One region of the Pseudomonas sp. NPDC090592 genome, then DNA from elsewhere that is predicted to be linked to it. Evidence: predicted binding sites of a transcription regulator. Region 1 holds the regulator's gene; each other region holds the start of a gene.
What was found. Region 1 encodes FliA, which starts transcription of late flagellar genes. Its sites were predicted from a motif close to CTAAAGTTTNNNNNNNNNNNGCCGNTAA; they were not measured.

Region 1 (7,477 bases):
CCGAGTAGATGTTGATCGAGCCGTTGAGCTGGGAGATCTTGGTCTTCACCACGTCCATGCCCACGCCGCGGCCTGACACGTCGGAAATCTCGGTCTTGGTCGAGAAGCCTGGTGCGAAGATCAGGTTGTAGCAGTCCGACTCGCTCAGGCGATCAGCGGCATCCTTGTCCATCAGGCCTTTTTCCACGGCCTTGGCGCGCAGGATGTTCGGGTCCATGCCCTTGCCGTCGTCCGAGATCGACAGCAGGATGTGGTCGCCTTCCTGCTCGGCCGACAGCACCACGCGGCCGGTGCGGGCCTTGCCGGAAGCTTCGCGCTCGTCGGGCATTTCCACGCCATGGTCGACAGCGTTGCGCACCAGGTGCACCAACGGGTCGGCCAAAGCCTCGACCAGGTTCTTGTCCAGGTCGGTCTCTTCACCGACCAGCTCCAGGTTGATCTCTTTCTTCAACTGGCGGGCCAGGTCGCGGACCAGGCGCGGGAAGCGGCCGAACACTTTCTTGATCGGCTGCATGCGGGTTTTCATCACCGCCGTCTGCAGGTCGGCGGTCACCACGTCGAGGTTGGACACGGCCTTGGACATGGCCTCGTCGCCGCTGTTCAGGCCCAGGCGCACCAGGCGGTTACGCACCAGCACCAGTTCGCCGACCATGTTCATGATCTCGTCCAGGCGTGCGGTGTCTACACGCACGGTGGTTTCCGCCTCGCTTACGGCATGCTTTTCCGCAGCCGGGGCTGGCGCGCGGGGTGCCGCCGCAGGTTTGCTCACGGTCGCTGGCGCAGCCGCCGCAGGCTGGCTTGCGGCCACGACCTGCGCCGGTGTTTGCACTTTCGCGGCAACCGGCGCTTCGGCGGCGGCAACTTCACCGCCGAATTTGCCCTTGCCATGCAACTGGTCCAGCAGGGCCTCGAATTCATGCTCGCTGATTTCGTCGCTGGTGGCGCTGTTGTCGGCCACGACCGGTTCCGCTGCCTTGGCAGTGGGCAAGGCATCAGCCTGGAAGGTGCCCTTGCCATGCAGCTGGTCGAGCAGTGATTCGAATTCTTCGTCGGTAATCTCGTCGCTGACCGGTTCAACCGGCGCGGCTACCGGTTGTACGGCTGCCTCGACACTGAACTGGCCTTTGCCGTGCAACTGGTCTAGCAGCGACTCGAACTCGGCGTCGGTGATTTCGTCGCCTTGGCCGCTGACGGTTTCACCTTGCATCTGCTCGTCGACTTCGGCTTGCGCCTTGACCGCATCGAGCGAGTCGAGCAGTTGCTCGAATTCGCTGTCGGTGATGTCCTGGTCGTCGGCCGGGGCCGCAGCGGGCGCCTCGGCAGCCGGTTCAGGCGCACCAGCTTCGGCGCTGCCCGGTTCGGCCAGGCGCGACAATGCCGCCAGCAGTTCGGGGGTTGCCGGGGTGACTTCGGCGCGCTCACGCACCTGGCCAAACATGCTGTTGACCGTATCCAGTGCTTCAAGCACCACGTCCATCAGTTCCGCGTCGACCCGGCGCTCGCCTTTGCGCAGGATGTCGAACACGTTCTCGGCGATATGGCAGCACTCCACCAGCTCGTTCAGCTGAAGGAAGCCGGCGCCCCCTTTTACAGTGTGGAAACCGCGAAAGATCGCATTGAGCAGGTCGGCATCGTCGGGCCGGCTTTCCAGCTCGACCAGTTGCTCGGACAGTTGCTCAAGAATTTCGCCGGCTTCTACCAGGAAATCCTGGAGGATTTCTTCATCGGCGCCGAAGCTCATCAAACGTGCTCCTTAAAAACCCAGGCTGGACAGCAGATCATCGACATCGTCCTGACCGGACACGACGTCTTCACGCTTATCGGCATGAATCTGCGGACCTTCACCCCGAGTCGGATGTTTTTCTGCATCTTTTTCTGCGCGCAGTTGATCGTGGTCATGCTGGATACCGGCAAAGCGGTCGACCTGGCTGGCCATCAGCACCAATTTGAGCAGGTTGCTTTCCACCTCGGTCACCAAGGTGGTGACGCGCTTGATCACCTGCCCGGTCAGGTCCTGATAGTCCTGGGCCAGCAAGATGTCGTTGAGGTGGCCGGCGACCTTGCGGTTACCTTCGGCGCTATGCGTCAGGAAACTGTCGACGCGCTTGACCAGGTCACGGAATTCCGGCGCAGCCACTTCGCGGCGCATGAAGCGCTGCCAGTCGGTGCTCAAGGCCTTGGCTTCGCTGGCCAGGTCGTTGAGCACCGGGGTGCTTTCCTCGACCAGGTCCATGGTGCGGTTGGCCGCGCCTTCGGTCAGCTTGACCACGTACGACAGGCGCTCGGTGGCGTCGGTAATCTGCGACACCTCCTCGGCCTGCGGTATGGTCGGGTCGATCTGGAAGCTGACGATGGCACTGTGCAGCTCACGGGTCAGCTTGCCGACTTCCTGGTACAGGCCGCGGTCGCGGGTCTGGTTCAGCTCGTGAATCAGCTGCACCGCCTCGCCGAAGCGGCCCCGCTCCAGGCTTTCGACCAACTCCTGGGCGTGTTTCTTCAGGGTCGATTCGAACTCGCCCAAAGACGTTTGTGATGAATCCATGGCGCGCCCCCTGACGTGACTCAGCCGTTGACGCGTTCGAAGATCTTCTCGATCTTTTCTTTGAGCACCTGGGCGGTGAACGGCTTGACCACGTAACCATTGACGCCGGCCTGGGCCGCTTCGATGATCTGGTCGCGCTTGGCTTCGGCGGTCACCATCAATACTGGCAAGGTCTTCAGCTGATCGTCGGCACGCACTTTGCGCAGCAGGTCGATGCCGGACATGCCGGGCATGTTCCAGTCGGTCACCAGGAAGTCGTAGGCCCCCTTTTGCAGCATCGGCAGCGCCGTGGTGCCGTCGTCGGCTTCGTCGGTGTTGGTGAAACCCAGGTCACGCAACAGATTCTTGATGATCCGCCGCATCGTCGAAAAGTCGTCAACGATGAGGATTTTCATGTTCTTGTCCAATTAGACCTCCAAGCAGTCTCAAACGCGCCCGGCCGACCGGGCACGCACTCATTCAATTCGGTACAACGTGGGAAACGCACGTGGCAAACGACTGCAACGGCACCAGGCTCAACGCGCCCGCCATTCCCCCAGGCGGCTGCGCAGGCGCGCGGCACACTGGCTGTGCAACTGGCTGACCCGCGACTCGCTGACCCCCAGTACCTCGCCAATTTCCTTGAGGTTCAGCTCTTCGTCGTAGTACAGCGCCAGCACCAGGCGCTCACGCTCCGGCAGGTTGGCAATGGCCTCGGTCAGGGCAGCCTGGAAGCGTTCGTCCTCCAGCCCACGCGCCGGTTCCACATGGCCACTGGCGCCGTCCTCATGCAGCCCTTCGTGCTCGCCGTCCTGCAACAGGTCGTCAAAGCTGAACAGGCGGCTACCCAAGGTATCGTTCAAGATCCCGTAGTAATCATCGAGACTCAATTGGAGTTCGGCAGCAACTTCATGATCTTTAGCGTCGCGGCCGGTTCTGGCTTCAACGGCACGCATCGCGTCACTGACCATGCGGGTGTTGCGGTGCACCGAGCGCGGCGCCCAGTCACCCTTGCGCACCTCGTCCAGCATGGCGCCGCGGATACGGATGCCGGCATAGGTTTCGAAACTGGCGCCTTTGCTGGCGTCATACTTGTTGGCCACTTCCAGCAGGCCGATCATGCCGGCCTGGATCAAGTCCTCGACCTGCACGTTGGCTGGCAAACGCGCCAGCAGGTGGTAGGCAATGCGTTTGACCAGCGGTGCATAGCGTTCGATCAGCTCGTACTGGGCGTCTTTCGCCGCCCGGCTGTACATCTTGAAGCCGCTCGCGTTCATAGCACGGGTCCCGCGCTGGTGGGTTGCACCAGGCGCTCGACGAAGAACTCCAGGTGGCCACGCGGGTTGGCCGGCAGCGGCCAGCTGTCAACCTTCTGGGCAATCGCCTTGAAAGCCAGCGCACACTTGGAGCGGGGGAAGGCTTCGTACACGGCACGCTGCTTCTGCACCGCCTTGCGCACGCACTCGTCGTACGGCACGGCACCCACGTACTGCAGGGCAACGTCAAGGAACCGGTCGGTAACCTTGGTCAGCTTGGCGAACAGGTTGCGCCCTTCCTGCGGGCTCTGCGCCATGTTGGCCAGCACGCGGAAACGGTTCATGCCGTAGTCGCGGTTAAGCAGCTTGATCAGGGCGTAGGCGTCGGTGATCGAGGTAGGCTCGTCGCACACCACCAGCAACACTTCCTGGGCGGCGCGAACAAAGCTGACGACCGACTCACCGATACCCGCAGCGGTGTCGATCACCAGCACATCGAGGTTGTCGCCGATTTCGCTGAACGCTTGGATCAGCCCGGCATGCTGGGCCGGGGCCAGGTGCACCATGCTCTGGGTGCCCGACGCTGCCGGCACGATGCGCACACCGCCAGGCCCTTGCAGCATCACGTCACGCAGCTCGCAGCGCCCTTCAATGACATCGGCCAGGGTACGTTTGGGAGTGAGGCCCAGCAACACGTCGACGTTGGCCAGGCCAAGGTCGGCGTCAAGCAACATGACCCTGCGGCCAAGCTCGGCCAGCGCCAGGGACAAGTTCACTGAAACGTTAGTCTTGCCGACGCCACCTTTGCCACCGGTCACGGCGATCACCTGTACGGGATGCATGCTACCCATGTCTGTTATTTACCTTGTCTCGCTGGGACTCAGGCCACACGCGGGGCAATTCTGCGTACCCCTTGGCATAGCTACTTTGCACACGCTTCATGATCAACCCGCTCGCCGTGGGTTGTGATAGAGATCGGCGAACATGTCGGCCATGGCCTCTTCGCTGGGCTCGTCCTGCTGCTGCACATTGACCGCACGGGAGACCAGCTGGTGGCCACGCGGCAGGTGCAGGTCGTCAGGAATGCGCGGGCCGTCGGTGAGGTAGGCCACGGGCAGTTCATGACTGATGGCAAGGCTCAGCACATCACCGAGGCTTGCCGTTTCATCAAGTTTGGTCAGGATGCAGCCGGCCAGGCCACAGCGCTTGTAGCTGTGGTAGGCGGCGGTCAGCACCTGCTTCTGGCTGGTGGTGGCCAGCACCAGGTAATTCTTCGCGGCAATGCCACGCCCGGCCAGGGTTTCCAGTTGCATGCGCAGGGCCGGGTCGCTGGCCTGCAGGCCGGCGGTATCGATCAGCACCACACGCTTGCGCAGCAGCGGCTCCAGCGCTGCAGCCAGCGACTGGCCCGGGTCGACGTAGGTCACCGGCACGTTGAGAATGCGGCCCAGGGTCTTGAGCTGCTCCTGGGCGCCAATGCGGAAGCTGTCCATGCTCACCAGTGCCAGGTTCTGTGCGCCGTACTTGAGCACGTAACGGGCAGCCAGCTTGGCCAAGGTAGTGGTTTTGCCCATGCCGGCCGGGCCGACCATGGCAATCACCCCGCCCTCTTCGATCGGCTCGATTTCGGGAATCTCGATCATGCGGGCCAGGTGGGCCAGCAGCATGCGCCAGGCCTGGCGAGGCTCTTCGATTTCGTTGGTCAGGTCGAGCAGTTCGCGGGCAATCGGCCCGGACAGGCCGATGCGCTGCAGGCGGCGCCACAGGTTGGCCTGCTGCGGTTTGCTGCCCTGCAGTTGGGTCCAGGCCAGCGAACCCAGCTGCACTTCAAGCAGCTCGCGCAGGCCCGACAGCTCGGAGCGCATGGCATCGAACAGGCGCGGGTCGACCGGCGCCGCAGCGGGGGCGGCGGCGGCCTCGGGGGCATCGACGTGCGGTTCGATCAATGGCTCGGCGGCGGTCAACGACTGCCCGGCAAACAATTGGCGGTTGTTGTCGCTGCTGTCCTGGCGGTGGTCCAGCTCGGCCTGGGCAGTGGCAATGCGCGTATGGGTCTTGCGCAGCTCTTCTTCCAGCTCGGCGTTGGGCACACGCGGGGCCAGGGCGGACAGCTTGTAGTCCAGCGCGGCCGTCAGTTCGACACCACCGGCAATGCGGCGGTTGCCAATGATCGCGGCATCGGCGCCCAGCTCATCACGGACCAGCTTCATGGCCTGACGCATATCGGCGGCGAAAAATCGCTTAACTTGCATTATCCACTACCTCAGCCGTTAGGGCCCACGGTGGCAACGATGGTGACTTGCTTGTTGTCCGGTATTTCCTGATACGCCAGAACATGCAAATTCGGTACAGCCAGGCGACCGAAACGCGACAGCATGGCGCGGATCGGGCCGGCGACCAGAAGGATAGCCGGCTGGCCCTGCATTTCCTGGCGCTGGGCCGCTTCGATCAGCGAACGTTGCAGCTTCTCGGCCATGCTGGGCTCCAGAAGAACACCATCTTCCTGACCCTGCCCGGCCCTTTGCAGACTATTGAGCAAGATCTGTTCCAACCTTGGCTCCAGGGTAATCACAGGCAGCTCGGACTCAACACCGACAATGCTTTGCACGATGGCGCGACACAATCCGACGCGCACTGCCGCCACCAGCGCGGCGGTATCTTGACTCTTGCCGGCGTTATTCGCGATCGCTTCGGCGATACTGCGAATATCGCGCACCGGCACCTGTTCCGACAACAGTGCCTGTAGCACCTTGAGCAGGCCCGACAAGGAAATGACACCTGGCACCAGTTCTTCTGCAAGTTTAGGCGATGCCTTGGCCAGCACCTGCAACAGTTGCTGGACCTCTTCGTGGCCGATCAGCTCGTGGCAGTGCTTCTGCAAGATCTGGTTGAGGTGGGTGGCCACCACGGTACTGGCGTCGACCACCGTGTAGCCCAGCGATTGCGCCTGGGAGCGCTGGCCAACGTCGATCCACACGGCCTCCAGGCCAAACGCCGGGTCGCGTGCGGCAATGCCGTTTAGGGTACCGAACACCTGCCCCGGGTTGATCGCCAGCTCGCGGTCCGGGTAGATCTCGGCCTCGGCCAGGATCACCCCCATCAGGGTCAGGCGATAGGCGCTGGGCTGCAGGTCGAGGTTGTCGCGAATATGCACGGTGGGCATCAGGAAGCCCAGGTCTTGCGACAGCTTCTTGCGCACACCCTTGATCCGCGCCAGCAACTGGCCGCCCTGGTTGCGGTCGACCAGCGGGATCAAGCGGTAGCCAACCTCCAGGCCGATCATGTCGATGGGCGTCACATCGTCCCAGCCAAGCTCCTTGGTCTCTTGCGCGCGCTGTGGCGAAGGCAGCAGGTCTTGCTGGCGCTGCGCCTCTTGCTGCGCCTCCAGTTTGGCCTTGTTCTGCTTTTTCCACACCAGATAGGCACCGCCACCGGCCAGTAGGCCGAGGCTGAGGAAGGCCACGTGCGGCATGCCCGGTACCAGGCCCATGACGATCATCAGCGCACCGGACACCGCCAGCGCCTTGGGCGAATCGAACATCTGCCGGTTGATCAGCTTGCCCATGTCCTCGGAGCCCGAGGCGCGGGTGACCATGATCGCCGCTGCGGTGGACAGCAACAGTGATGGCAATTGCGCCACCAAACCGTCACCAATGGTCAGCAGGGCGTACACCTTGCCGGCGTCGCTGAAGGTCATGCC
Region 2 (7,477 bases), on a different contig from region 1:
GCAGGGCCTTCAGTGCACGCACGCGGCCTTCGTTACGGGTACGACGGGCCTTGATGCCCTGGCGAATCCACACTTCTTCCTGGGCCAGGCGCTTGTCGAACAGCGCGTTGGCAGTTTCCTCGGCGGCCAGTGCGGCCTCCTTGTGCACCAGGAAGCTGGCGTAGTCGCCATTCCAGTCGATCAGGCCGCCACGGTCCAGTTCCAGGATACGGGTAGCCAGGTTCTGCAGGAAGGAACGGTCGTGGGTAATGAACAGCACCGCGCCGTTGAAACCGCGCAAGGCTTCTTCCAGCCAGGCGATGGCACCGATGTCCAGGTGGTTGGTCGGTTCGTCGAGCAGCAACAGGTCTGGCTCGGATACCAGCGCCTGGGCCAGCAGCACACGGCGGCGCCAGCCACCGGACAGTTCGGCCAGGGTCTTGTCGGCCGGCAGTTGCAGGCGGCTGAGGGTGCTTTCCACCACCTGCTGCAGGCGCCAGCCATCACGCGCTTCCAGCTCGTGCTGAACGTGCATGAGCTTTTCCAGGTCTTCGTCACCCTGGATGTTCATGCTCAGGTGATGGAACTGCGCCAGCAATTCGCCTACGCCGTCCAGGCCAGCGGCCACCACATCGAACACCGTACGTTCGTCGGCCACCGGCAGTTCCTGCGGCAGCTCGCCGATCTTCAGGCCCGGGGCACGCCAGACTTCACCGTCGTCGCCCTTCTGCTCGCCCTTGACCAGGCGCAGCATGCTCGACTTGCCGGTGCCGTTGCGGCCGATGATGCACACCCGCTCACCACGAGCGATCTGCCAGGACACTTTGTCCAGCAGCGGCATGGCGCCGAATGCGAGGGACACATCGCTGAATTTGAGCAGGGTCATGTTGGTCTCCATAAATCGGGCGCGCATTCTACCTGACTTGGCCCTCGACGGCATCCGCCTGGCCACCCGACGAGGGCTTTGCGACATCTGGTCGAACTTAATATCCCGATACAAGCACAGTGCTTTCACCCGCCGCCGGCAAACGGCTAAGCTAAGGCAATTGTTCCCAACAGTGCTGGCTCCGCCGTCACTACCCCATGGTTCAACTGCCCGGACGTATCATGCGCAGCCGCCTGTTACACATTGCATCCTGCCTGCTGCTCACCGCTGCCACCTGCGCGGCGCAGGCTACCGACCTCACCCAGCAACGCCAGTATTACGACGAAGCCAAGCGTGCACTGGCCAAGGGCGACAAAGGCCCCTACCTGCGCTATGCGCAGGCCCTCAGCGACTACCCGCTGACCCCCTACCTGGCTTACGACGAACTCACTGCCCGCCTGAAAACCGCCAGCAACCAGGAAATCGAAGGTTTCCTCGCCAAGCATGGCGACCTGCCCCAGGCCAACTGGATGAAACTGCGCTGGCTGCGTTGGCTGGCCGAACGCGGCGAATGGAACACCTTCGTCAAGTACTACGACCCCAAGCTCAACTTCACCGAACTGGACTGCCTCAACGGCCAGTATCAGCTCAGCCACGGCCTGCGCGCCGAAGGCTACGCCACCGCCGACAAACTGTGGAACGTCGGCAAGTCGCAACCTGCCGCCTGCGACACGCTGTTCGGCATGTGGGCAGCTGAAGGCCAGCTGACCGAGGCCAAGCGCTGGGAGCGCACCAAACTGGCGGCACAGGCGCGCAACTACGCGCTGGCCAACAACCTGGTCAAGACCCTGACCACCCTCGGCCCGCAGGGGCGCCTGCTGGTCGATGTGGCGCAAAAACCTGAGTTGCTCAACCAGCCATCGCGCTTCACCCCGGCCAACGAAGCCATGTCCGATGTTGTCAGCCTCGGCCTGCGCCGCCTGGCCCGGCAAGACCCCGAGCAGGCCATGTCACTGCTCGACGATTACGCCCAGCGCATGCACTTTTCCCGCGACGAGAAGGTCGCCATCGCCCGCGAGATCGGCCTGACCCTGGCGCGCCGCTACGACCCGCGCGCACTCGACCTGATGACCCGCTACGACCCTGAATTGCGCGATAACACCGTCAGCGAATGGCGCCTGCGCCTGCTGTTGCGCCTGGGCCGCTGGGAAGACGCCTACGAGCTGACCAAGCGCCTGCCCCAGGACCTGGCCAGCAGCAGCCGCTGGAAGTACTGGCAGGCGCGCAGCCTTGAGCTTGCACAGCCGAACAACCCGCAGATCCCGCTGCTGTACAAGACCGTGGCACGCGAGCGCGATTTCTATGGTTTCCTCGCCGCCGACCGGGCGCAAACGCCTTACCAGCTGAACAACAAGCCGCTGCTGCTGAGCCCACAACTGGTCAACAAGGTGCGCAATACGCCGGGTATCCGCCGGGCCCTGGAGTTCCACGCCCGCGGCCAGATCGTCGAAGGCCGTCGCGAGTGGTACCACGTGAGCCGCCACTTCACCCGTGACGAAATGGTCGCCCAGGCCCGCCTGGGCTACGACCTGCGCTGGTACTTCCCGGCCATCCGTACCATCAGCCAGGCGCAATACTGGGACGACCTGGATATCCGTTTCCCGATGGCCCATCGCGACACCCTGGTGCGCGAAGCCAAGGTCCGCGGGCTGCATTCGAGCTGGGTATTTGCCATCACCCGCCAGGAAAGTGCATTCATGGAGGATGCGCGCTCACCGGTGGGCGCCAGCGGCCTGATGCAGCTGATGCCGGCTACCGCCAAGGAAACTGCGCGCAAGTTCAGCATTCCGCTGGCATCACCCGCGCAGGTGCTGAACCCGGACAAGAACATCCAGTTGGGCGCAGCCTACCTGAGCCAGGTGCACAGCCAGTTCAACGGCAACCGGGTGTTGGCTTCGGCGGCCTACAACGCCGGGCCCGGTCGTGTGCGCCAGTGGCTCAAGGGCGCCAAACACCTGAGCTTCGATGTGTGGGTGGAGTCCATCCCGTTCGACGAAACCCGCCAGTATGTGCAGAACGTGCTGTCGTATTCGGTGATCTACGGGCAGAAGCTGAATTCGCCGCAGCCACTGGTGGATTGGCATGAGCGGTATTTCGATGACATGTAAAATTTGCTGAGCCTGTGCCGGCCCTATCGCCGGCAAGCCAGCTCCCACAGGTTCAACACAGGTTCGAAGGCTTGTGCAGGACTTGTGGGAGCTGGCTTGCCAGCGATAGGGCCGGGACAGGTAACCTGTCTACTTCAGGACTTCCACCTGCATCCCCACCTCCAGCTGCCCACTGCCATCCACCGCCAGGTTCTGCCCGAACAGCACATCCCCCTCCTTCTCGCGAAAGGTCTTCAGCGTCGCCATCGGCTCGCGGTCGGCACTGCGCTCCCCGGTAGCCGGATCGATCGTGGTGAAGATGCACCGCACACTGGGCTTGAGCACACGAAACTCCAGATTGCCGATGCGAATCCGCTTCCAGCCATCCTCGGCAAACGGCTCTGCGCCCTGCACCACCAGATTGGGCCGAAAGCGCAGCATCTCCATGGGCCGGCCAATACGCCGGTTGAGCTCGTCAAGCGAGCCCTGCCCAATCAGCAACAACGGAAAGCCATCCGGAAACGCCGCGCGGTCACTGTTGAAGCCATAACCATTGGGCAGATAGCGCGCACGCTGCTCCGGGCAATGCACCAGGCGCACGGCGTTGCCCAGCAACTCGCTCAGCCAGGCCGCAGCTGCATCGCCGGCGTCCGGTACACGCAGCGTGTCACGCCAGATGGTCACACCCCGCAGGGCGTCGTCGGCAGGCGGTACCGCCACTTGCAACGGTGCCCTTCCGGGCGCCTGCAACAGCAGCTGGCCACTGTTGTCATCGCTCGCCTGAAGCTGGCCAAGTTGCGGCCAGGCCCGCTGGGTCAGGAAGCGTCCATTTTCTTCCTCGACCACCATCCAGCGCCGGTCGCCCTGCAACCCCAACAACCCTACCCTTGAAGCCTGCAGGCGTTGCGCCTGCCCTGACTTCACCGGGTATCGATACAACTCACTGACAAACATCCCTGCCGCCTCGCGTCATGCCAAAAGCCAAGCTTATACCCGGCTGGCCTGGCGATCACGCAGTGGTGGTATCCAGCAGCAGGCGTTGTTTGACTACATCGACCAGGCGATCAGGCTGGAACTTGGACAGGAAGTTGTCGCAACCCACCTTCTTCACCATGGATTCGTTGAAACTACCCGACAGCGAGGTGTGCAGGACGACATAGAGCTGACGCAAGCGGGCGTCGCTGCGAATCTCGGTGGTCAGGCGATAGCCGTCCATTTCCGGCATTTCGGCATCGGTGAACACCATCAGCAGCTTCTCGCACACGTCCTCGCCGGCATCGGCCCAGCCTTTGAGCATGCGTAGCGCCTTCAGCCCGTCACTGGCCACGTGCAGCTTCACCCCCAGCTGGGACAAGGTGTCGCGCAATTGCGCCAGGGCCACACTGGAGTCGTCCACCAGCAGCACCTCGCGGCCGCGGGCCCGGGCCAGTACCGGGTCGGCGAGCTTTTCGCCAGAGACCCGGGCGTTGTACGGCACGATCTCGGCCAGCACCTTTTCCACGTCGATCACTTCAACCAGCTTCTCATCGACCTTGGTGATGGCTGTCAGGTAGTGCTGGCGGCCGGCACTGGTAGGCGGCGGCATGATCGACTCCCAGTTCATGTTGACGATGCGGTCTACACCGCCCACCAGGAAGGCCTGCACCGAGCGGTTGTATTCGGTGACGATGATGGTGCTGTCCGGCCCCGGCTGCAGCGGGCGCATGCCGATCGCCTGGGACAGGTCGATCACCGGCAAGGTCTGGCCACGCAGGTTGACCACCCCGCAGACGAAGGCGTGGCGCTGGGGCATCAGGGTCAGCTTGGGCAGTTGCAGCACTTCCTGCACCTTGAACACGTTGATCGCGAACAGCTGACGGCCGGCCAGGCGAAACATGAGAATTTCGAGGCGGTTCTCGCCCACCAGTTGCGTGCGTTGGTCTACCGTGTCGAGAATGCCAGCCATTGGAAAACCCCCAGGCTTGAGTCGAAAAAAGAGAAATCATCCACCCTGTATCGGCGGCTGCACGCACACCTTGACCCTTGCGGCAAAATGCCGCGAGAGTGGCTGATATCACTTTAACATCATGCTTGACTGTGGGTATCGCACGGTCAATCATCAGGGCTGGAAAAAGCTCCTCACCCTAGCCCGACATCAGGGAAACCCTTACCCGCCATCGGGTGCAACCTGATATTCGCGATATCCTTTAGCCATTAATGTGACGCCATTCTCAATGCATGAATGGAGTCAGGCTTTTGCTAGCTATCGTTTCGGCGTGCCCGCCCCCTGCGCCTGCGCCACGCGCGGGGGCCTGATGATGGACACTGCCTTATCGTTCGATGACGCCTTGCAGGGTTACCTGGTGGATGCCCAGGTATTGCTGACCCAGGCCCAGGAATGCCTGCAACATCTGGAACTGATCGACAATGACCCGGACGCGTGCTGCTGCCTGGACAAAGCCCTCGACAGCCTGGCCAGGCAGGCCACGCGCCTGGACCTGCGTGAAGTTGCCCACTACACCACCGCCCTTCAACAGCTGCTGGCACCGGCCTGCCATGGCGGCTACCTGCAACGCGAAGCACTGCCGGTGGTAGGGGAGTGCCTTACTTTACTGGCCTGGCAACTGGAGTTGGTCGACACCCGTACCGGGCGGCTGAACCTGGACATCGGTGAGCAACTGGTCCTGCTGAACAGCCTGGCCAAGGCCGTACGGCAACCCCTCGCAGCCTCCTGCGCCGCCTGCAACGAGCAAGGTAGCGAGTGCGTCCACCCGCACGAAGAGGTCGCCGCTGGCACATTCCACACGCACTCAAACACACCGTATCATCCTGATGCAAAGTGCAACTAAGCCCGTTCATTCAAGCCCCGCCACTGTCGAACTTGGGAAGTTCACCAAGTTTTCGGCGGGCGCTGTTGATTCATTGCCGCGTTAGTTGTGATGCAAGTGCATGACGCGGGATTAAAAGGTGGCATTTTGCTACCCGAAACCGCCGGAATTTCAGGCGTTTCAAAGCGTTTCCCGCCGCGACCGAAGCAGTGCGAAGTGGTAATATGCGCGTCCATAAACGCTTGCAACCTGAATAGCGGTTGAAAGACAACGCGTTCGAAAAAACATCGAAAGTACTGCGCCAAAGCCTCTGAACAGCATTGTGCAAGGCCTCCATCAGCAATACTTCAGTGGCTTCCCTACCTATGTTCCCACGCTTGAAGACTTCTGTGCGTTGTTGCTCCCGTGTTGCCTTGCTGCGTTGGGTGACGGTCGGCCTGGGCGTGGCCTCGTTGGTCGCCAACCTGGTGCTGTACCTGGCCAACCAGTCAATCCCGACCAGCCTGCTGGTGCTGCAGCTGGTCGCTACGCTGGGTACCGCCGCTTACCTTGGCCTGGGTGCCAGGTCGATCAGCCTGCGCCCGGCAGAACTGGCCGAGCGCATGCTCAAGGTGCAGGAAGACGAGCGCCAACACCTGAGCCGGGAACTGCACGACGATATCGGGCAATTGCTTACCGCCGCCAAGCTGCAACTGCAATGGTTGCAAGGGCGTATGCCCGAGGAACTTCAGGGCCACTGCAACGCATTGCGCAGCACGCTGGATGACACCCTGGGGAATGTGCGCGACGTGTCCGCCCTGCTCAACCCGCGGCAGTTGGCGAGCCTTGGCCTGGAAGCCAGCCTGCGCGAGCACCTGGTGCGCACCCTGGCCAGCAGCGGTGTGCACTGGAGCCTGGCGTGCAACCAACGCCTGGGGGGTATCGACGAGGCGGTGGCCATGGCGGTGTTCCGCATTACCCAGGAGGCCGTGACCAACATGCTGCGTCACGCCCAGGCAAATAACCTGGTCATCCGCTTGCAGCGCACCGCCGAGGGGCTGGCGTTGTCGATTCACGACGATGGCCAAGGCTTCGTACCGGCCAGGCACCCGGCCAAGGCTGGCCAGCGCGGCCTGACCGGCATGCAGGAGCGGGTAACCGCGTTGCAGGGCTGCCTCGACATCACCAGCCAGCCTGGCCTGGGCACGCGCATCGAAGCGGTGTTCCCGTGGCCAGCGCGCACCCAGCAACGTGCCAGGAGTATCACCGACCATGACCTGTAGACTGCTGCTGGTAGACGACCATTCGCTGATCCGGGCGGGTGTGCGCGCACTGGTCTGCGACATTCCCGGCTATGACGTGATCGGTGAAGCCGACGATGGCGGCCAGTTGCTTGAACAGGTGCGCACACTGGCGCCGGACATCATCTTGCTGGACATTTCCATGCGCTCGACCAGCGGCCTGGACGCCCTCACCCTGCTGCGCGCCAGCGGCAGCAACTGCAAGGTGCTGATCCTGTCGATGCACACCGACCCGGACCTGATCATGCGGGCCCTGGAAAGCGGCGCCCACGGCTACCTGCTCAAGGACACCAGCGCCACCGAACTGGAACAGGCCCTGGCCGCAGTGCGCAATGGCGAGCGCTACCTCAGCCCGGCCATCGCCCACACTGTCATCAACCAGGCACTACGGCACACCAG
Region 3 (7,477 bases), on a different contig from region 1:
TCCGACGTGACCTCGGTGGTGACCGGTGGCTCGATCGGCGGCCTGCTGCGCTATCGCCAGGATGTGCTGACGCCGTCGATGAACGAGCTGGGCCGTGTGGCCCTGGTGGTGTCTGACAGCATCAACAGCCAGCTGGGGCAGGGCCTGGATGCCAATGGCCAGTTCGGCAGCTCGCTGTTCTCCAGCATCAACAGCGCCACCGCCGTTGCCCAGCGCAGCCTGGCCTCGTCGAACAACAGCTCAGGCTCCGGCAACCTGGATGTGACCATCGCCAACAGTGGTGCGCTGACCACCTACGACTACGAGGTGAAGTTCACCAGCGCCAACCAGTACAGCGTGCGCCGTTCCGACGGCACCGACATGGGCAGCTTCGACCTCAGCGCCGACCCGGCACCGGTGATCGACGGCTTCAGCCTGTCGCTGAACGGTGGCGGCCTGTCGGCAGGCGACAGCTTCAAGGTGATCCCCACCCGTGCAGCGGCTGGCAGCATCACCACCACCCTGACCGATGCCAACAAACTGGCCTTTGCCGGGCCGATCAGCGCGACCTCGGGCAGTGGCAACAGCGGCACTGGCACCATCACCCAGCCTACCCTGAGCGAATCGCTGGATATCTACGGCGGTGCCGACACCGCGCTGATCCAGCAGTCGATTCGCGACTCGATGCCGGTGCGCGTGGTGTTCGATGCGGCCAGTGGTGGCTCGCAGGGCTACAAGCTGTACGATTCCAAAGGTACGCAGATTGGTACCGGCAGCGTGGTGCCCGGCCAGGACAACAAGCTGTCCATTTCCGTGCCGATGCGCGACAGCAGTGGCAACCCGATCCTCGATGGCAGCGGTAACCCGCGTAGCTTTGCGGTGGAGACCACCATTGGCGGCAGCCCGGCCACCAACGACAGCTTCACCCTGGCGTTCAATGCCGACGGCAAGGCCGACAACCGCAACGCCACGGCGCTGCTGGGCCTGCAGACCAAGTCGACGGTGAATACCGGTTCCGGTGGTGGTACCAGCTTCACCTCGGCCTATGCCTCGCTGGTCGAGCGCGTGGGTGCCAAGGCCAATCAGGCGTCCATCGACACCACGGCAACCGAGGCGGTGCTCAAGTCCGCCAGCGAAAGCCGTAGCGCGGTGTCGGGCGTCAACCTCGATGACGAGGCGGCCAGCCTGGTGAAGTTCCAGCACTACTACACGGCGTCGTCGCAGATCATCAAGGCGGCGCAAGAAACCTTCAGCACCCTGATCAATGCCTTGTAAGGAGTAGACGATCGTGCGTATTTCCACTGCCCAGTTCTATGAGGCCAGCGCCAGTAGCTACTCCAAGAACTTCTCCAGCATGAACAAGACCAACGATCAGGTCACGTCGGGCATTCGCATCCAGACTGCCGCCGACGACCCGGTCGGCGCGGCGCGCCTGTTGCTGCTGCAACAGCAGCAGTCGCTGCTGGACCAGTACAGCGGCAACATCAACACCGTGAGCAACGCCCTGTTGCAGCAGGAGAGCGTGCTCTCCACCATCAACGATGCCATGCAGCGCGCCAGCGAACTGGCGATCCGCGCCGGTGGCGCGGGGGTGACCGATTCTGACCGCGTGGCCATCAGCACCGAGCTGAAGGAGATCGAGGCGAACATCTTCGGCCTGCTCAACTCGCGGGATGCCAACGGCGACTACATGTTCGGCGGCTCCAAGAGCACGACGCAGCCCTATGTGCGCAACTCCGATGGTACCTACAGCTATCAGGGCGACCAGACCCAGCTGAGCCTGCAGGTCTCCGATACCCTGAACCTGGCCACCAACGACAGCGGTTTCAGTATTTTCGACTCGGCCAGCAACAAGAGCCGTACCCAGTCGACCCTGCTGGTGCCGGCCACCGACGATGGCGTGGTAGGTGTTTCGCCAGGGCTGATGACCTCCAGCACCAGCTACAACAACAGCTTCACGGCCGGCCAGCCCTACAAGCTGACCTTCACCAGCGCGACCCAATACACCATCACTGACGCCAACGGCAACGACGTCACCTCTGAAACTGCCACCAACGGTACCTTCGACAGCAAGACCGAGGGTGCCAACCGCATTGCATTGCGCGGCGTGGAGTTCGAGATCACCGTCACGCTGGAAGAGGGCGCCGATGCCGACGCCGCAGTGGCAGGCCGCGCATTTTCCCTGGAGGCGCGCCCGGACTCGTTCAATACCACCCGTAACGGCGCCAACACGTCCACTGCCCAGGTCACCAGCAGCAGCGTGACCGACGAAGCGGCCTATCGCAGCACCTTCCCCAGCAATGGCGGGGTGATCAAGTTCACCGGCCCGGGCGCTTATGAGTTCTACGCCCAGCCGCTGACGGCTGACAGCAAACCGGTGGCCAGTGGTACCTTTACTGCGCCGTCGTTGACGGTGGCTGGCGTGACCTACCAGGTGTCGGGTTCGCCAGAGGCGGGTGACCAGTTTGCGGTTACCGCCAACACCCACCAGAACCAGAATGTGCTGGAAACCATCAGCCAGCTGCGCGCAGCGCTGGATACGCCAGTGACCGGTGCTGGCGCGGCCAATGCAATGAAGGATGCGGCGGCTTCGGCAATTGCCAACCTGGCCAGTGCCCGTGAGCAGGTAGATATTACCCGTGGCTCGATCGGTGCCCGTGGCAACTCGCTGGAGATCCAGCGCCAGGAGAACACCAGCCTGGGCCTGGCCAACAAGACCACCCAGAACGCCATCGGCAACACCGACATGTCGCAGGCAGCCATCACCCTGACCTTGCAGCAGGCGATGCTTGAGGCCTCGCAGCTGGCCTTCTCGCGCATTTCGCAGCTGAGCCTGTTCAACAAGCTCTAAGCTGACTTTTCGATCACTGGGGCCGCTTTGCGCCCCTTCGCGGGCTTGCCCGCTCCCACAGGTTTTGCGTGCGCTTGAAGCTGCGCATTCCCTGTGGGAGCGGGCAAGCCCGCGAAGGGGCGCAAAGCGGCCCCAGCGTTTTCAAGCCTGCGAAAATTCCGCTCCCCACACCCTCTGCAAGGCTTTCGCAGCATTTCAATGTGACCAATGAGTCAAAACGGTCATCTTCCCTGTATTCTATGCAGCAGCTGTTGCAGCATTTTGTTACCGGTGGGCAGGTGAGCGCTGCCTTCAACCCCTGGCAGTCATGCCCCGGTATTTGGCGCCCTCAATTCATCGAGTGGTGGTCTTTGGCTGTTTTCATTGGGAAGCCAGAATGATTGGCATCAAAAGCATCGCGAGTTACGTGCCCACCGCTGGCCTGGACAACTACGTTCAGGGTGCGAAGTTTGGCAAGGACGAAGAGTTCATGTTCGGCAAGATCGGCGCGTCGTTCCTGCCGCGCAAGGCCGAAGAGCAGGAAACCTCCGACCTGTGCGTAGAAGCCGCCCGGGCCCTGTTCGCCAGCAACCCGGACCTTGACCCGCAGTCGATCGATGCGTTGATCGTGGTCACCCAGAACGGTGACGAGGAAGGGCTGCCACACACCGCTGCCATCGTTCAGAGCAAGCTCGGCCTGTCTACCCGCGTGGCGGCGTTCGACGTGTCGCTGGGTTGCTCCGGCTACGTGTATGGCCTGTACGCGATCAAGGGCTTCATGGAGGCGGCAGGGCTGAAGAACGGCCTGCTGATCACTGCCGACCCGTATTCGAAGATCGTCGACCCGGAAGACCGCAACACCACCATGCTGTTCGGCGACGCCGCCACGGCTACCTGGATGGGTGAAAACGCGGTATGGAACCTGGGTCAGGCGCGTTTCGGCACTGACGGTTCCGGTGCCGAGCACCTGAAGGTGACGGACGGCAAGTTCTTCATGAACGGCCGCCAGGTGTTCAACTTTGCCTTGGTCAAGGTGCCGGCGCACCTGCACGAGTTGCTGGATGCCAGCGGCCTGAAGTCCTCGGACATCGACGCCTTCTGCATCCACCAGGGCAGTGCTGCGATTGTTGACGCCGTGGCCCGTCGCTTTGAAGAGCAGCACCCCGAGAAGTTCGTGAAGGACATGCTGGAAACCGGTAATACCGTGTCTTCCAGCGTGCCGCTGCTGTTGCAGAAGCACATGCTCGACGGCAGCTGGAAGCGCGTGGCTATCAGCGGCTTTGGCGTGGGCCTGTCGTGGGGTTCGGCCATTCTCTATCGCGACTGATCTTCAGCAGCTTCACAAAAAGCGCCCGGCGGCCACCGCCCGGCGCTTTTTTCATGCCTGTAAAAATATTCGCAGATCCGTGTGCGATCCCTGTGGGAGCGGGCTTGCCCGCGAACACCGGCAAAGCCGGTGCCATCCACTGAGGCGCCTTCTTCGCGGGCATGCCCGCTCCCACAAGGGTGGCGGCGGAGCCTGGAGTTGCTTTTTGACGCCAATAAACCGCCCTTAACCCCTTGATTTCTCGAGGCTGGCCCGCTGCCAGCATTTTTTTTTCGAAAAAGCCCTCAAGCAACCCGCGCACCCGACGATAACTATTACGAAGGTTCTCTAGGCCAGTCCGGCGGTTGCCAAGGCCGGAAGCCGCAGTACCCATCCAACGAGGATTTCGTCATGGCTTTAACTGTAAACACCAACATTGCGTCGATCACCACTCAGGGCAACCTGACCAAGGCTAGCAACGCTCAGACCACTTCGATGCAGCGTCTGTCCTCGGGTCTGCGTATCAACAGCGCTAAAGACGACGCTGCAGGCCTGCAGATCGCCAACCGTCTGACCAGCCAGATCAACGGCCTGGGCCAGGCAGTGAAGAACGCCAACGACGGTATCTCCATTGCCCAGACCGCTGAAGGTGCAATGCAGGCTTCGACCGACATCCTGCAGAAAATGCGTACCCTGGCACTGTCCTCGGCTACTGGCTCCCTGAGCGCCGACGACCGTAAGTCGAACAACGACGAATACCAGGCTCTGACTGCTGAGCTGAACCGTATTTCGGATACCACCACCTTCGGTGGCCAGAAGTTGCTGGATGGTTCGTACGGTACCAAGGCAATCCAAGTGGGTGCCAACGCCAACGAAACCATCAACCTGGCGCTGGACAACGTTTCGGCCAAGAGTATCGGCTCGCAGCAGGTCAAGTCGGGCACTATCGCGCCGAGCGCGAGCGGCGTGGCAGCAGCAGATCTGGTTGTAACCGGCAACGGCCAATCCAAGACTGTCAGCTACGATGCAGGCGCTTCGGCCAAAGACATTGCTGCCAAACTCAATGGCGCAATCGGCGGTCTGACTGCCTCTGCCAGCACTGAAGTGAAACTGGCCGTTTCGAGTGGTGCTGCTGCCACCCCGGCCAACTTCGAACTGAGTGTAGGTGGCAAAAATGTCAGCTTCATCGGTGTTACTGACACTGCAAGCCTGGCAGACCAGTTGAAATCCAACGCTGCCAAGCTGGGTATCAGTGTTAACTACGACGAATCGACCAAGAGCCTGTCGGTGAAGTCGGATACTGGCGAGAACCTGAAATTCACCTCGAAGGCCGGCGCTGATGCCATCTCGGTAGGTGCGCGGGATGGCAGTGGTGAATTCCCAACCACTCTGACCTCGCTTTCCGCTACTGCCGATGCCACATCGGTTGTAACTGGCCAGATTTCCCTGGACTCTGCCAAAGGCTATTCGGTAGCCGATGGTACAGTCGGTACTGGCGCTACCGACCTGTTCGGTGCAGCTTCCAAGTCTTCGGCCAAGACCACCATCGCCGATACCGATGTTACCGACGCCACCAACGCCCAGAACGCTCTGGCCGTTATCGACAAGGCCATCGGTTCGATCGACAGCGTCCGTTCGGGCCTGGGTGCTACCCAGAACCGTCTGCAAACCACCGTCGACAACCTGCAGAACATCCAGAAGAACTCCACCGCTGCCCGCTCCACCGTGCAGGACGTGGACTTCGCTTCGGAAACTGCCGAGCTGACCAAGCAGCAGACTCTGCAACAGGCTTCCACCGCGATTCTGTCGCAGGCTAACCAGCTGCCTTCCTCGGTCCTGAAACTGCTCCAGTAATTCAGGCGCCTGAGTAAAGGGTGAAAGGGCGCGTTTACGTGCCCTTTCGCCCTTTTTGACATGAGGAGTTCGAAACATGGACATGAGTGTCAAGCTGAGCCAGGTGTATACGTCTGTGTTACCCCAGGCGCCAGTCGCTGATCGGGACCCGGTGGTGCCTGCCAAAGTGCAGGAGGCTGCTGCCCCCGACAACCAGCCGCACTCGCGCGAAGACCTGGAAAAGGCGGTTGGCGAGATTCGTGATTTCGTCCAGTCGAGCCAGCGTCAGCTGGACTTTTCCATTGATGATTCAACCGGTCGGGTCGTGGTCAAAGTGATTGCCACTCAGTCCGGTGAGGTGATCCGGCAGCTTCCGTCGGAGCTTGCGCTGAAGCTGGCGCAAAGCCTCAGTGAAGCCAGCAGCCTGCTGTTTGATGATCAGGCATAGGCTGGCATGATTTTTGTTGCTGTCGATCCCTTGATGGATTTATCCGCCAAGGATCCGGCAGCTACTGAACAAGGAGAGCAATGATGGCAGGTACAACAGTCAGCGGTATTGGCTCGGGCATCGATACCCAGGCGATCGTCGAATCCCTGGTGGCCGCGCAGAAGGCGCCGAAGCAGGCGCAGATCAATACCCAAACGCTGAAGGCAACCACCACGTTGTCCTCTATCGGCAAGATCCAGTCGGCACTGGACGCCTTCCGTGGCGCCTTGACCAATATGGTCGACACCAACAGCTTTGGTGGCCTGAGCCTGAAGTCTTCGGATGAGAAGGTCGCGACCGTGACCATGGGCACCGGTGCTGCCAATGGTTCGTTCAAGTTGATTGTCGATAAACTGGCGACAGCCTCCAAGGTCTCGACCAAGGTTTATACCAATGGCGCGGGCTCTGTGGTCAATGCCACCGGCAGCCCGACTACGTTGACCATGACCCAGAATGGCAAGGCCTACGATCTGAGCGTTCCTGCGGGGGCAACACTGCAGCAGGTGCGCGATAGCATCAACAGCCAGTTCAGTACTGCTGGCCTGAGTGCCAACGTGCTGACAGACGCCACTGGCTCGCGCTTGATCATCACATCGACCAAGATGGGTGAAGGCTCCGATATCACCCTTTCGGGTAATTCGGGCATTGATACAGGCTATACCGTTGTTGATGAGCCGGCAGACGCCCAGTACACGCTGGACGGTATTGCCATGAAATCCAAGACCAACGACATCACCGATGCCGTCAGTGGTCTGAACATCAAGTTGGTGGGTACTTCGCCGAAAAACGCTACCAGTGGCGAAGTTACGGCGACAGTCCTGTCGCTGACGACCAGTTCCACTACGTTGAAGTCGGGTTTGAAGGGGTTCATCGATACTTACAACGCCTTGCTCAATGTAATGAACGCTGAAACCAAGGTCACCAAGAATGCCGACGGCACCATGACCTCTGCGGCGCTGACCGGTGATGCTACGATGCGCACGTTGATGTCCTCGATTCGGGAGGAGCTCAATGCGGTATCGGGCAACGGTACCCTGAAGTC
Region 4 (7,477 bases), on a different contig from region 1:
TGCATGGCCGCGCTTGGTCTGCCGCGCGACACCTTCATGCACGAGATGGGCGTCAGCCAGTTCGAGATCAACCTGTTGCACGGCGACCCGCTGCTGCTGGCCGACCAGACCTTCCTGTTCAAGCACCTGCTCAAGGAAGTGGCGCTCAAGCATGGGCTGAGCGTGGTGTGCATGGCCAAGCCGCTGGCACGCACGCCGGGCAGTTCCATGCACATTCACCAAAGCCTGATCGAGGTGGGCAGCGGCCGTAATGTGTTCAGCGATGAGCAAGGCCTGCCGACCGACACCTTCCACCATTTCATTGGCGGCCTGCAGGCGTGCATGGCCGACTTCACTGCGCTGTTTGCGCCCAACGTCAATTCCTACCAGCGCCTGTGCCACCCCTATGCCTCGCCAAACAACGCCTGCTGGTCCGAGGACAACCGCGCCGCCGGCCTGCGCATTCCGGCCAGTGCGCCGGTAGCGCGGCGTGTTGAAAACCGCTTGCCCGGTGCCGACGCCAACCCCTACCTGGCCATCGCCGCCAGCCTGGCTGCGGGGCTGCATGGCATCGAGCAGCGCCTGCAACCTTCGCCGCCCATCCAGGGCGAGTTCGAGGTGCCCGAGCACCTGAGCCTGCCGTGTACCCTGCATGCAGCGCTGGAGCGGCTCAAGCGCAGCGCGCTGGCGCGGGAACTGTTCGGCAGCGAGTTCATCGAAGGCTACATCGCCAGCAAGACCCTGGAACTGACCGATTTCTTCGACGAGATCACCCCGTGGGAGCGCCGGGTGCTGGCGGCACAAGCCTGATCGCGACACGACCTGCACCGGACACGCCCCATAGCGTTAAATCGCCGCTGGGGGCCTGCGCCATACGGTTTTTGCCCTTATGCTGCTAGCACCCGCCACCTGATCAAGGGAGCTTTACGGGACCTATGCGAAATGTATGGAAGCCGTTTCAGTCGTTGTATTTCGCCGCGCTGATGATGCTGATCGGCTCGGGCCTGCTCAGTACCTACCTGGCCCTGCGCCTGGCGGCCGACCATGTCGACAGCCTGTGGGTGGGTGCGCTGATGGCCGCCAACTACTTTGGCCTGGCAGTTGGCGGCAAGGTCGGCCACCGGTTGATCGGCCGGGTCGGGCACATTCGCGCCTATGCCACCTGCGCCGGCATCGTTGGCGCGGCGGTGCTTGGCCATGGCCTGACCAGCTGGCTGCCGGCCTGGGTCGGGCTGCGGATGATCGTCGGCTTGGGGATGATGTGCCAATACATGGTCATCGAGAGCTGGCTCAATGAGCAGGCCGATGTGAAGCACCGCGGCGCGGTATTCAGCGGCTACATGATTGCCTCTTACCTGGGGCTGGTGCTCGGCCAGCTGATCCTGGTGGTTCACCCTGAGCTTGGCCCGGGGCTGCTGATGTTGGTGGCGATGTGCTTTGCCCTGTGCCTGGTGCCAGTGGCGATGACCCGGCGCATTCACCCGGCACCTTTGCGCCCGGCACCGATGGAGCCCAAGTTCTTCATCAAGCGCGTGCCGCAGTCGCTCAGTACGGTGTTGGGTTCGGGGTTGATCGTCGGCTCGTTCTACGGCCTGGCACCCTTGTACGCCTCCAGCCAAGGCATGACCACCGAGCAGATCGGTCTGTTCATGGGTAGCTGTATTTTTGCCGGCCTGCTGGTGCAGTGGCCGCTGGGCTGGTTGTCTGACCGTTACGACCGGGCGGTGCTGATCCGCAGCGTGGCAGTGGGCCTGGCGCTGGCCGCTGCGCCGCTGGCGATATTGCCCAGTGTGCCGCTGGAGTTGCTGTTTGGCATCGGGTTCCTGATTTCCTTGCTGCAGTTCTGTTTGTACCCTCTGGCGGTGGCGTTTTCCAATGACCATGTGGAAAGCGAGCGGCGGGTGTCGCTGACGGCCATGCTGTTGGTGACCTATGGCGTGGGCGCGTGTATCGGGCCGTTGGCGGCGGGCGTGCTGATGAAGGTGCTGGGTGCGCAGATGCTGTATGCGTTCTTCGTGTTCTTCGCCCTGGTGCTGGTATGGCGCATTCGGCCGAAAGCGGTTACCGGGTTGCATCAGGTGCAGGATGCGCCGCTGGGCCACGTGGCCATGCCGGCGGCCGGCTCGCCATTGTCGGCGGCGCTGGACCCACGGGTGGATGAGCAGACCGTGCAGGAGGTGATGCAGGCACCGGTGGCGGCTGAGGATACCGAGGATGAAGGGAAGGGGGCTGAGCCACAGGCCGCAGAGCCTGAAGAGGTCAGCAAGTCGGTGTAAGCCTGTACCGGCCTCTTCGCGGGCGCGCCCGCTCCCACAGGTATAGCGTTGGCCTCAGGCTTGGCGCGGTCCCTGTGGGAGCGGGCGTGCCCGCGAAGAGGCCGGTATAGGAAGAACACAAATGAAAACGCCACCTCATCAGGTGGCGTTTTTGCATTCAGCCGACGATCAATAATCGTCCTTGTCGAACCGCCGCGCCTCACGCTGCAGCTGGTACACAAAGCTCTCGATCTTGCGTTGTGCCTGCCCACTCAGGTTGTGGAAGCGCACACCGGCAAAAGTGGTATTGATGCGTTCTTCATAGTGCAGGTGACGCAGCTCGACCATGGTGTCCACCAGGCCCAGCGGGTTGCCCGCCTTGAAGCGCTCATACACCTGGCCCAGTTGCAGACGGTCTTCGACATTGCCTTCAAAGCGCAGCTTGCAACCTGTGGCCGAAATGTCCAGCAGCTTGCCACGCAGGGCGCCATTGCCTTTGAGGTGGGCGCCATCGAGAATGATATCGACCAGTTGCGACAGCTTCAGCGCGGCGCGGAAGGCATTGCGGCGCTGGTGGTAGGTCATCTCTTGCGGCATGGGGCCGCTGTAGCAGCGGTGGCCGTCGACTTCGGTAATCTTCAGTTCGTGGTTGCATTCCCAGGCAATACGCACGCCATCATGGAAGCCTTCGACGCGGAAGTGCTCGCCGTTCTCGATGAATTTCTCACCGTCGCGGGGGATCATCTCGTCCAGTGCCAGGGTGTTCTTTTCACGGTCCACGTGTACCACGTAGCTCTGGAAACGCTGGCTGCGGTCATGGAAGGTGATGATCAGCGGGTCGTGGCTTTCCTGCAGTTGCCGCAAGTTGGCCGCAATCTCCAAGGGGGTGTCCAGCACCTTTGGCGGTTGCGGTGCTTCGGTTTCATTGAACACGGCTTATCGTTCTCCAGGCAAAAGCGACACACGCAAGTAACGGCATTTTGCCAGTATGTTCCGTGCCTTGATAGAAAAAATCACACTTGGCTGAGGGCCCGTGGCTTGGCCAGCGGCGAGGTGCTGCCGCGGCTGTCGTAGAGCGACGGCGAGTCGCCGCCCATGAGGATCCTGATCTGGTTGTTGGTGACGTGTTGCTGGACCTGGATGATCCGGCCATTGGTCTGGTTGACCTGCTGGCACTCGTCCATCAGCTGCGACAGCATGTCGAGCCGCTGGAGCATCACCTCGCCATGGGGCGACTGCGCGGCCACCGCTTGCACGCCGGCACGATCGGCACTCAGGCCCAGGCTGCCGAGCAACTGGCTGCGGCGCTGGCCATGCTGCTCGACCAGGATGATCAGCGATTGCTTGCGCGCCAGGATCTGTTCCAGCAGCGGCATGTCGCGGCCATGCAGGGCGATCGCTTCTTTTTGCAGAAGGTCGAGCAGTTCCTGCAGCGGGGCAATGTCATCTTCGATCAGTTGCAGCAAGGTGGTGTCGTGCATGGCTAACTCTTGGCTTTTCTAGCGTCCGTGAAGTCAGCGCGCCGAACGGTCAGCGCTGGGCTTCGAAATCGAGCAGTTTGCTGGCGACCCGGCCGGCATCGACCTGATAGCTGCCATCGGCGATCGCCTGTTTCAACTCGGCCACGCGGGCACTGTTGACCACTGGCTCGTCGCGCAGCTTGTCGTTGATCTTCTGCAACTGCTGTGCCTCTTGGCTGAGGTGTACCGCTTCTCCGCTGGCGCTGGTGCCGCTGGCCGCTTCCTGGCTGGCTGCCGGTTTTTCGGCGCTGCCGGCTGCGCTGTTGCCGCGCACGCCGCCCGTGACGGACGGAGAGTTATTCAAACGACTGAAGTCGATGACCATGATCAGAAACCTCTGGGTATTTGGACGCTTGCCTTGTTTTCGGCCAACCCGAAAGAAACTTTAGGCACAAATGCATAGCCGCCTGTCAGCAAGCTCGCGAACCCGTTTTCTGACACAGTTTAGGAAATGCGGTTCCTCACTGCCAGCGTAATCTGTGGCTGGCTACATACTGACCTCGACCTGGCCCGGCCCGGTCACCCTGGCCTTGACCACCCGTTTGGAATTGAGGTTGCGTACCCGTATCTGTTCGCTCAGGCCGCCCTTGCTCAGGGCTTCGCCTGGCATGCGCACGCTGAGGCTGCCACTGCGGGCGACGATTACCACCTGGTCACCCTTGCGCACTACCTCGGCCTGTTCCAGGTGTTGTGGCGTGAGTACCTGGTCGATCACCGTGGGGCGTAGCATCTTCATGCCCACTGCCTGGTCCAGTTCGGTGAGAAAGCCCTGGCCAAGGGTGCCGACATCGCGCTCGCGCAGGGCCACGTCGCCTTCGCCCACCGTGTTGTCGCGCTTGAGCGGGCGGGTTACCACCACCACATCGCGGAACAGCCGCACGGTGGCCGGTACGAACACGGTCCATGGCGCCGCACCGTCGCAGCGTACCCGCACCGTCACCCGGCCCAGCGGCTGGGCCGGGCTTTCCAGCGACGCGTCCAGCTGCTGGCTGCACAATGGCATGCGCAGGCGTGGGTCCAGCGAGTTGACCTGGATTTCATAACGGCCGGCTGTCTGGGTGGTGGCCAGGTAATCTTCGACGGTGAATTCAAGAAACCCTTGGGTGACACCGATAAGCTGTTCAGGCAAGGTGAACGCGTCCGCTACCGTGCGAACGCCGGGCGCCAGCAGGCACAGCGTGGCCAGCGAGCCAGTCAGCAGGCGCGTCAATCGTCGGAAAAATGTCGTTTTCGTGTGCATGACGCTCAAAAAAGCAAAGCCCGTGCCGACTCGTAACCTGAGTTGCAACGAAAGGCTGAAAGATTAAGGAGTCTGGCATGGCGGGTGTTATGGATTCGGTCAACCAGCGCACGCAGCTGGTGGGGCAGAATCGCCTGGAGTTGCTGCTGTTCCGCCTCAATGGCGAACAGCTTTACGGCATCAACGTGTTCAAGGTCAGGGAAGTGCTGCAATGCCCTGCGCTGACCCTGCTGCCCAAGGCGCACCCGGTGGTGCGCGGTGTTGCCAACATTCGCGGGGCGACCATCCCGATCCTCGACTTGTCGATGGCTACCGGGTTGCGGCCGCTGCAGGAAGACACGCGCAACAGTTTCGTGATCATCACCGAGTACAACACCAAGACCCAGGGCTTTCTGGTGCACTCGGTGGAGCGCATCGTCAACATGAACTGGGAGGAGATCCATCCGCCACCCAAGGGGACGGGCCGCGATCACTACCTGACAGCGGTCACCCGGGTGGACAACCGCATGGTCGAGATCATCGACGTGGAGAAGGTGCTGGCCGAAGTGTCGCCGTCTTCCGAGTCGGTGTCGGCCGGGGTGATCGATGCCGAGGTGCAGGACAAGGCCGTGCTGATGCGCGTGCTCACCGTCGACGATTCGTCGGTGGCGCGCAAGCAGGTCAGCCGCTGCCTGCAGACCGTAGGGGTGGAAGTGGTGGCGCTCAATGACGGCCGTCAGGCCCTGAACTACCTGCGCCAGCTGGTGGATGAGGGCAAAAAGCCGGAAGAAGAGTTCCTGATGATGATCTCGGACATTGAAATGCCGGAAATGGACGGCTATACGCTAACGGCAGAGATCCGTAGCGACCCGCGCATGCAAAAATTGCACATCTGCCTGCATACTTCGCTTTCCGGGGTATTCAACCAGGCAATGGTCAAGAAGGTCGGCGCCGATGACTTCCTGGCCAAGTTCAAGCCGGACGACCTGGCCCAGCGGGTGGTCGACCGGATCAAGGCAGCGCATTGAAGCAGCCGGGGCTAGCCCCGGCACCAGTGATTGAAAAGAGGCGGCAGTAGTGTCTACGGGTAATTTGGATTTCGAACAGTTCCGGGTATTCCTGGAGAAAGCCTGTGGCATCCTGCTGGGCGAGAATAAGCAGTACCTGGTTTCCAGCCGTCTCAACAAGCTGATGGAGCAACAGGGTATCAAGAGCCTGGGCGAGCTGGTGCAGCGCATCCAGGCCCAGCCGCGCGCCGGTTTGCGCGAGCAGGTGGTGGATGCGATGACCACCAACGAGACCCTGTGGTTTCGCGACACTTACCCGTTCGAGGTGCTGAAGAACAAGGTGATCCCCGAGTTCATCCGCAACAACCCGGGCCAGCGCCTGCGCATGTGGTCGGCGGCCTGTTCGTCGGGGCAGGAGCCTTACTCCATTTCCATGGCCATCGATGAGTTCGAGCGCAGCAACCTTGGGCAGTTGAAGATGGGCGCGCAGATTGTGGCCACCGACCTGTCCGGCACCATGCTGACCAACTGCAAGACCGGCGAATACGACAGCCTGGCGATTGCCCGCGGCCTGTCCCAGGAGCGCCTGCAGCGCTACTTCGACCCCAAGGGGCCGGGGCGCTGGGCGGTCAAGCCGGCCATTCGCAGCCGCGTCGAGTTCCGCTCGTTCAACCTGCTCGACAGTTATGCCAGCCTGGGCAAGTTCGATATCGTGTTCTGCCGCAACGTGCTGATCTACTTCTCGGCGCAGGTGAAGCGCGACATTCTGCTGCGTATTCACAGCACACTGAAGCCGGGTGGCTACCTGTTCCTCGGCGCCTCGGAGGCGCTGAACGGGTTGCCGGACCATTACCAGATGGTGCAGTGCAGCCCGGGGATCATTTACCAGGCCAAGTAGGGTTTGCCTTTAGGGTTGTGGTGGCTGTGAGATCGAGCGCCGCCCGCGCGGCGCTTCGCGGGGCAAGCCCGCTCCCACATTTGTTGCAACGTGCCGAACCTGACAGGCCATGGTTGTCAGTCTTGTTGGGTTGGCTGGATTTCTGAGTTGGCATTGCTGCCGCCCCACTTGTCTCAAGCCATGCACCAAGGCTGACAACGCCTCTTTCACAGACATGGCCACGTTGCAGCAAATGTGGGAGCGGGCTTGCCCCGCGAAGCGCCGCGCGGGCGGCGCTCGATCTCACAAGCGCAGAAAGTGTCAAGGCGAACGCCGCGAAGCTCCAAATCCTGACGTCAATTTTTTGGTTTGCCGCTTTTGCCGCCCGGCAATTGCCGCTTTCGCCGCCCAAGGCGGAAGGCCTTTGCCGCTTTTCTGGCATCACCCTGACAGCACCACACCCCGCAGCCCTGCAAATCCGGGCTTTTCATGGGTTGGCACAGCCCTTGCTATACCTTGCTCAACGAAATTCCGGTCAACCTCTGAAGGTTTCCCCGACATGAGCATCAGCTTCGACAAGGCGCTTGGTATCCACGAAAAGGCCATGAGTTTCCGCGCCC

Region 2: a site for FliA is predicted at 4,984-5,011, ahead of ACIQUI_RS16845 (chemotaxis protein CheW). Genes of this name have one in related genera too.
Region 3: a site for FliA is predicted at 4,420-4,447, ahead of ACIQUI_RS11960 (flagellin). Genes of this name have one in related genera too.
Region 4: a site for FliA is predicted at 4,116-4,143, ahead of flgM (flagellar biosynthesis anti-sigma factor FlgM). Genes of this name have one in related genera too.

Annotation. Positions count from the first base shown of each region.
Region 1 covers NZ_JBIVXJ010000040.1:10,642-18,118, reverse strand. The annotation lists gene ACIQUI_RS25700 (chemotaxis protein CheA) at 1-1,741, opposite strand, end outside; gene ACIQUI_RS25695 (protein phosphatase CheZ) at 1,754-2,542, opposite strand; gene ACIQUI_RS25690 (chemotaxis response regulator CheY) at 2,563-2,937, opposite strand; gene fliA (RNA polymerase sigma factor FliA) at 3,058-3,798, opposite strand; gene fleN (flagellar synthesis regulator FleN) at 3,795-4,637, opposite strand; gene flhF (flagellar biosynthesis protein FlhF) at 4,722-6,029, opposite strand; gene flhA (flagellar biosynthesis protein FlhA) at 6,041-7,477, opposite strand, start outside.
Region 2 covers NZ_JBIVXJ010000017.1:51,249-58,725, forward strand. The annotation lists gene ACIQUI_RS16830 (ATP-binding cassette domain-containing protein) at 1-865, opposite strand, end outside; gene ACIQUI_RS16835 (transglycosylase SLT domain-containing protein) at 1,087-3,012, shown strand; gene ACIQUI_RS16840 (MOSC domain-containing protein) at 3,142-3,945, opposite strand; gene ACIQUI_RS16845 (chemotaxis protein CheW) at 4,001-4,936, opposite strand; gene ACIQUI_RS16850 (histidine kinase) at 5,289-5,819, shown strand; gene ACIQUI_RS16855 (sensor histidine kinase) at 6,164-7,060, shown strand; gene ACIQUI_RS16860 (response regulator) at 7,050-7,477, shown strand, end outside.
Region 3 covers NZ_JBIVXJ010000011.1:30,037-37,513, reverse strand. The annotation lists gene flgK (flagellar hook-associated protein FlgK) at 1-1,254, shown strand, start outside; gene ACIQUI_RS11970 (flagellar hook-associated protein 3) at 1,268-2,830, shown strand; gene ACIQUI_RS11965 (ketoacyl-ACP synthase III) at 3,207-4,136, shown strand; gene ACIQUI_RS11960 (flagellin) at 4,527-5,969, shown strand; gene ACIQUI_RS11955 (flagellar protein FlaG) at 6,046-6,396, shown strand; gene fliD (flagellar filament capping protein FliD) at 6,480-7,477, shown strand, end outside.
Region 4 covers NZ_JBIVXJ010000011.1:46,275-53,751, reverse strand. The annotation lists gene ACIQUI_RS12065 (glutamine synthetase family protein) at 1-789, shown strand, start outside; gene ACIQUI_RS12060 (MFS transporter) at 915-2,255, shown strand; gene ACIQUI_RS12055 (flagellar brake protein) at 2,424-3,167, opposite strand; gene ACIQUI_RS12050 (flagella synthesis protein FlgN) at 3,248-3,715, opposite strand; gene flgM (flagellar biosynthesis anti-sigma factor FlgM) at 3,765-4,079, opposite strand; gene flgA (flagellar basal body P-ring formation chaperone FlgA) at 4,242-4,994, opposite strand; gene ACIQUI_RS12035 (chemotaxis protein CheV) at 5,072-6,001, shown strand; gene cheR (protein-glutamate O-methyltransferase CheR) at 6,051-6,878, shown strand; gene flgB (flagellar basal body rod protein FlgB) at 7,417-7,477, shown strand, end outside.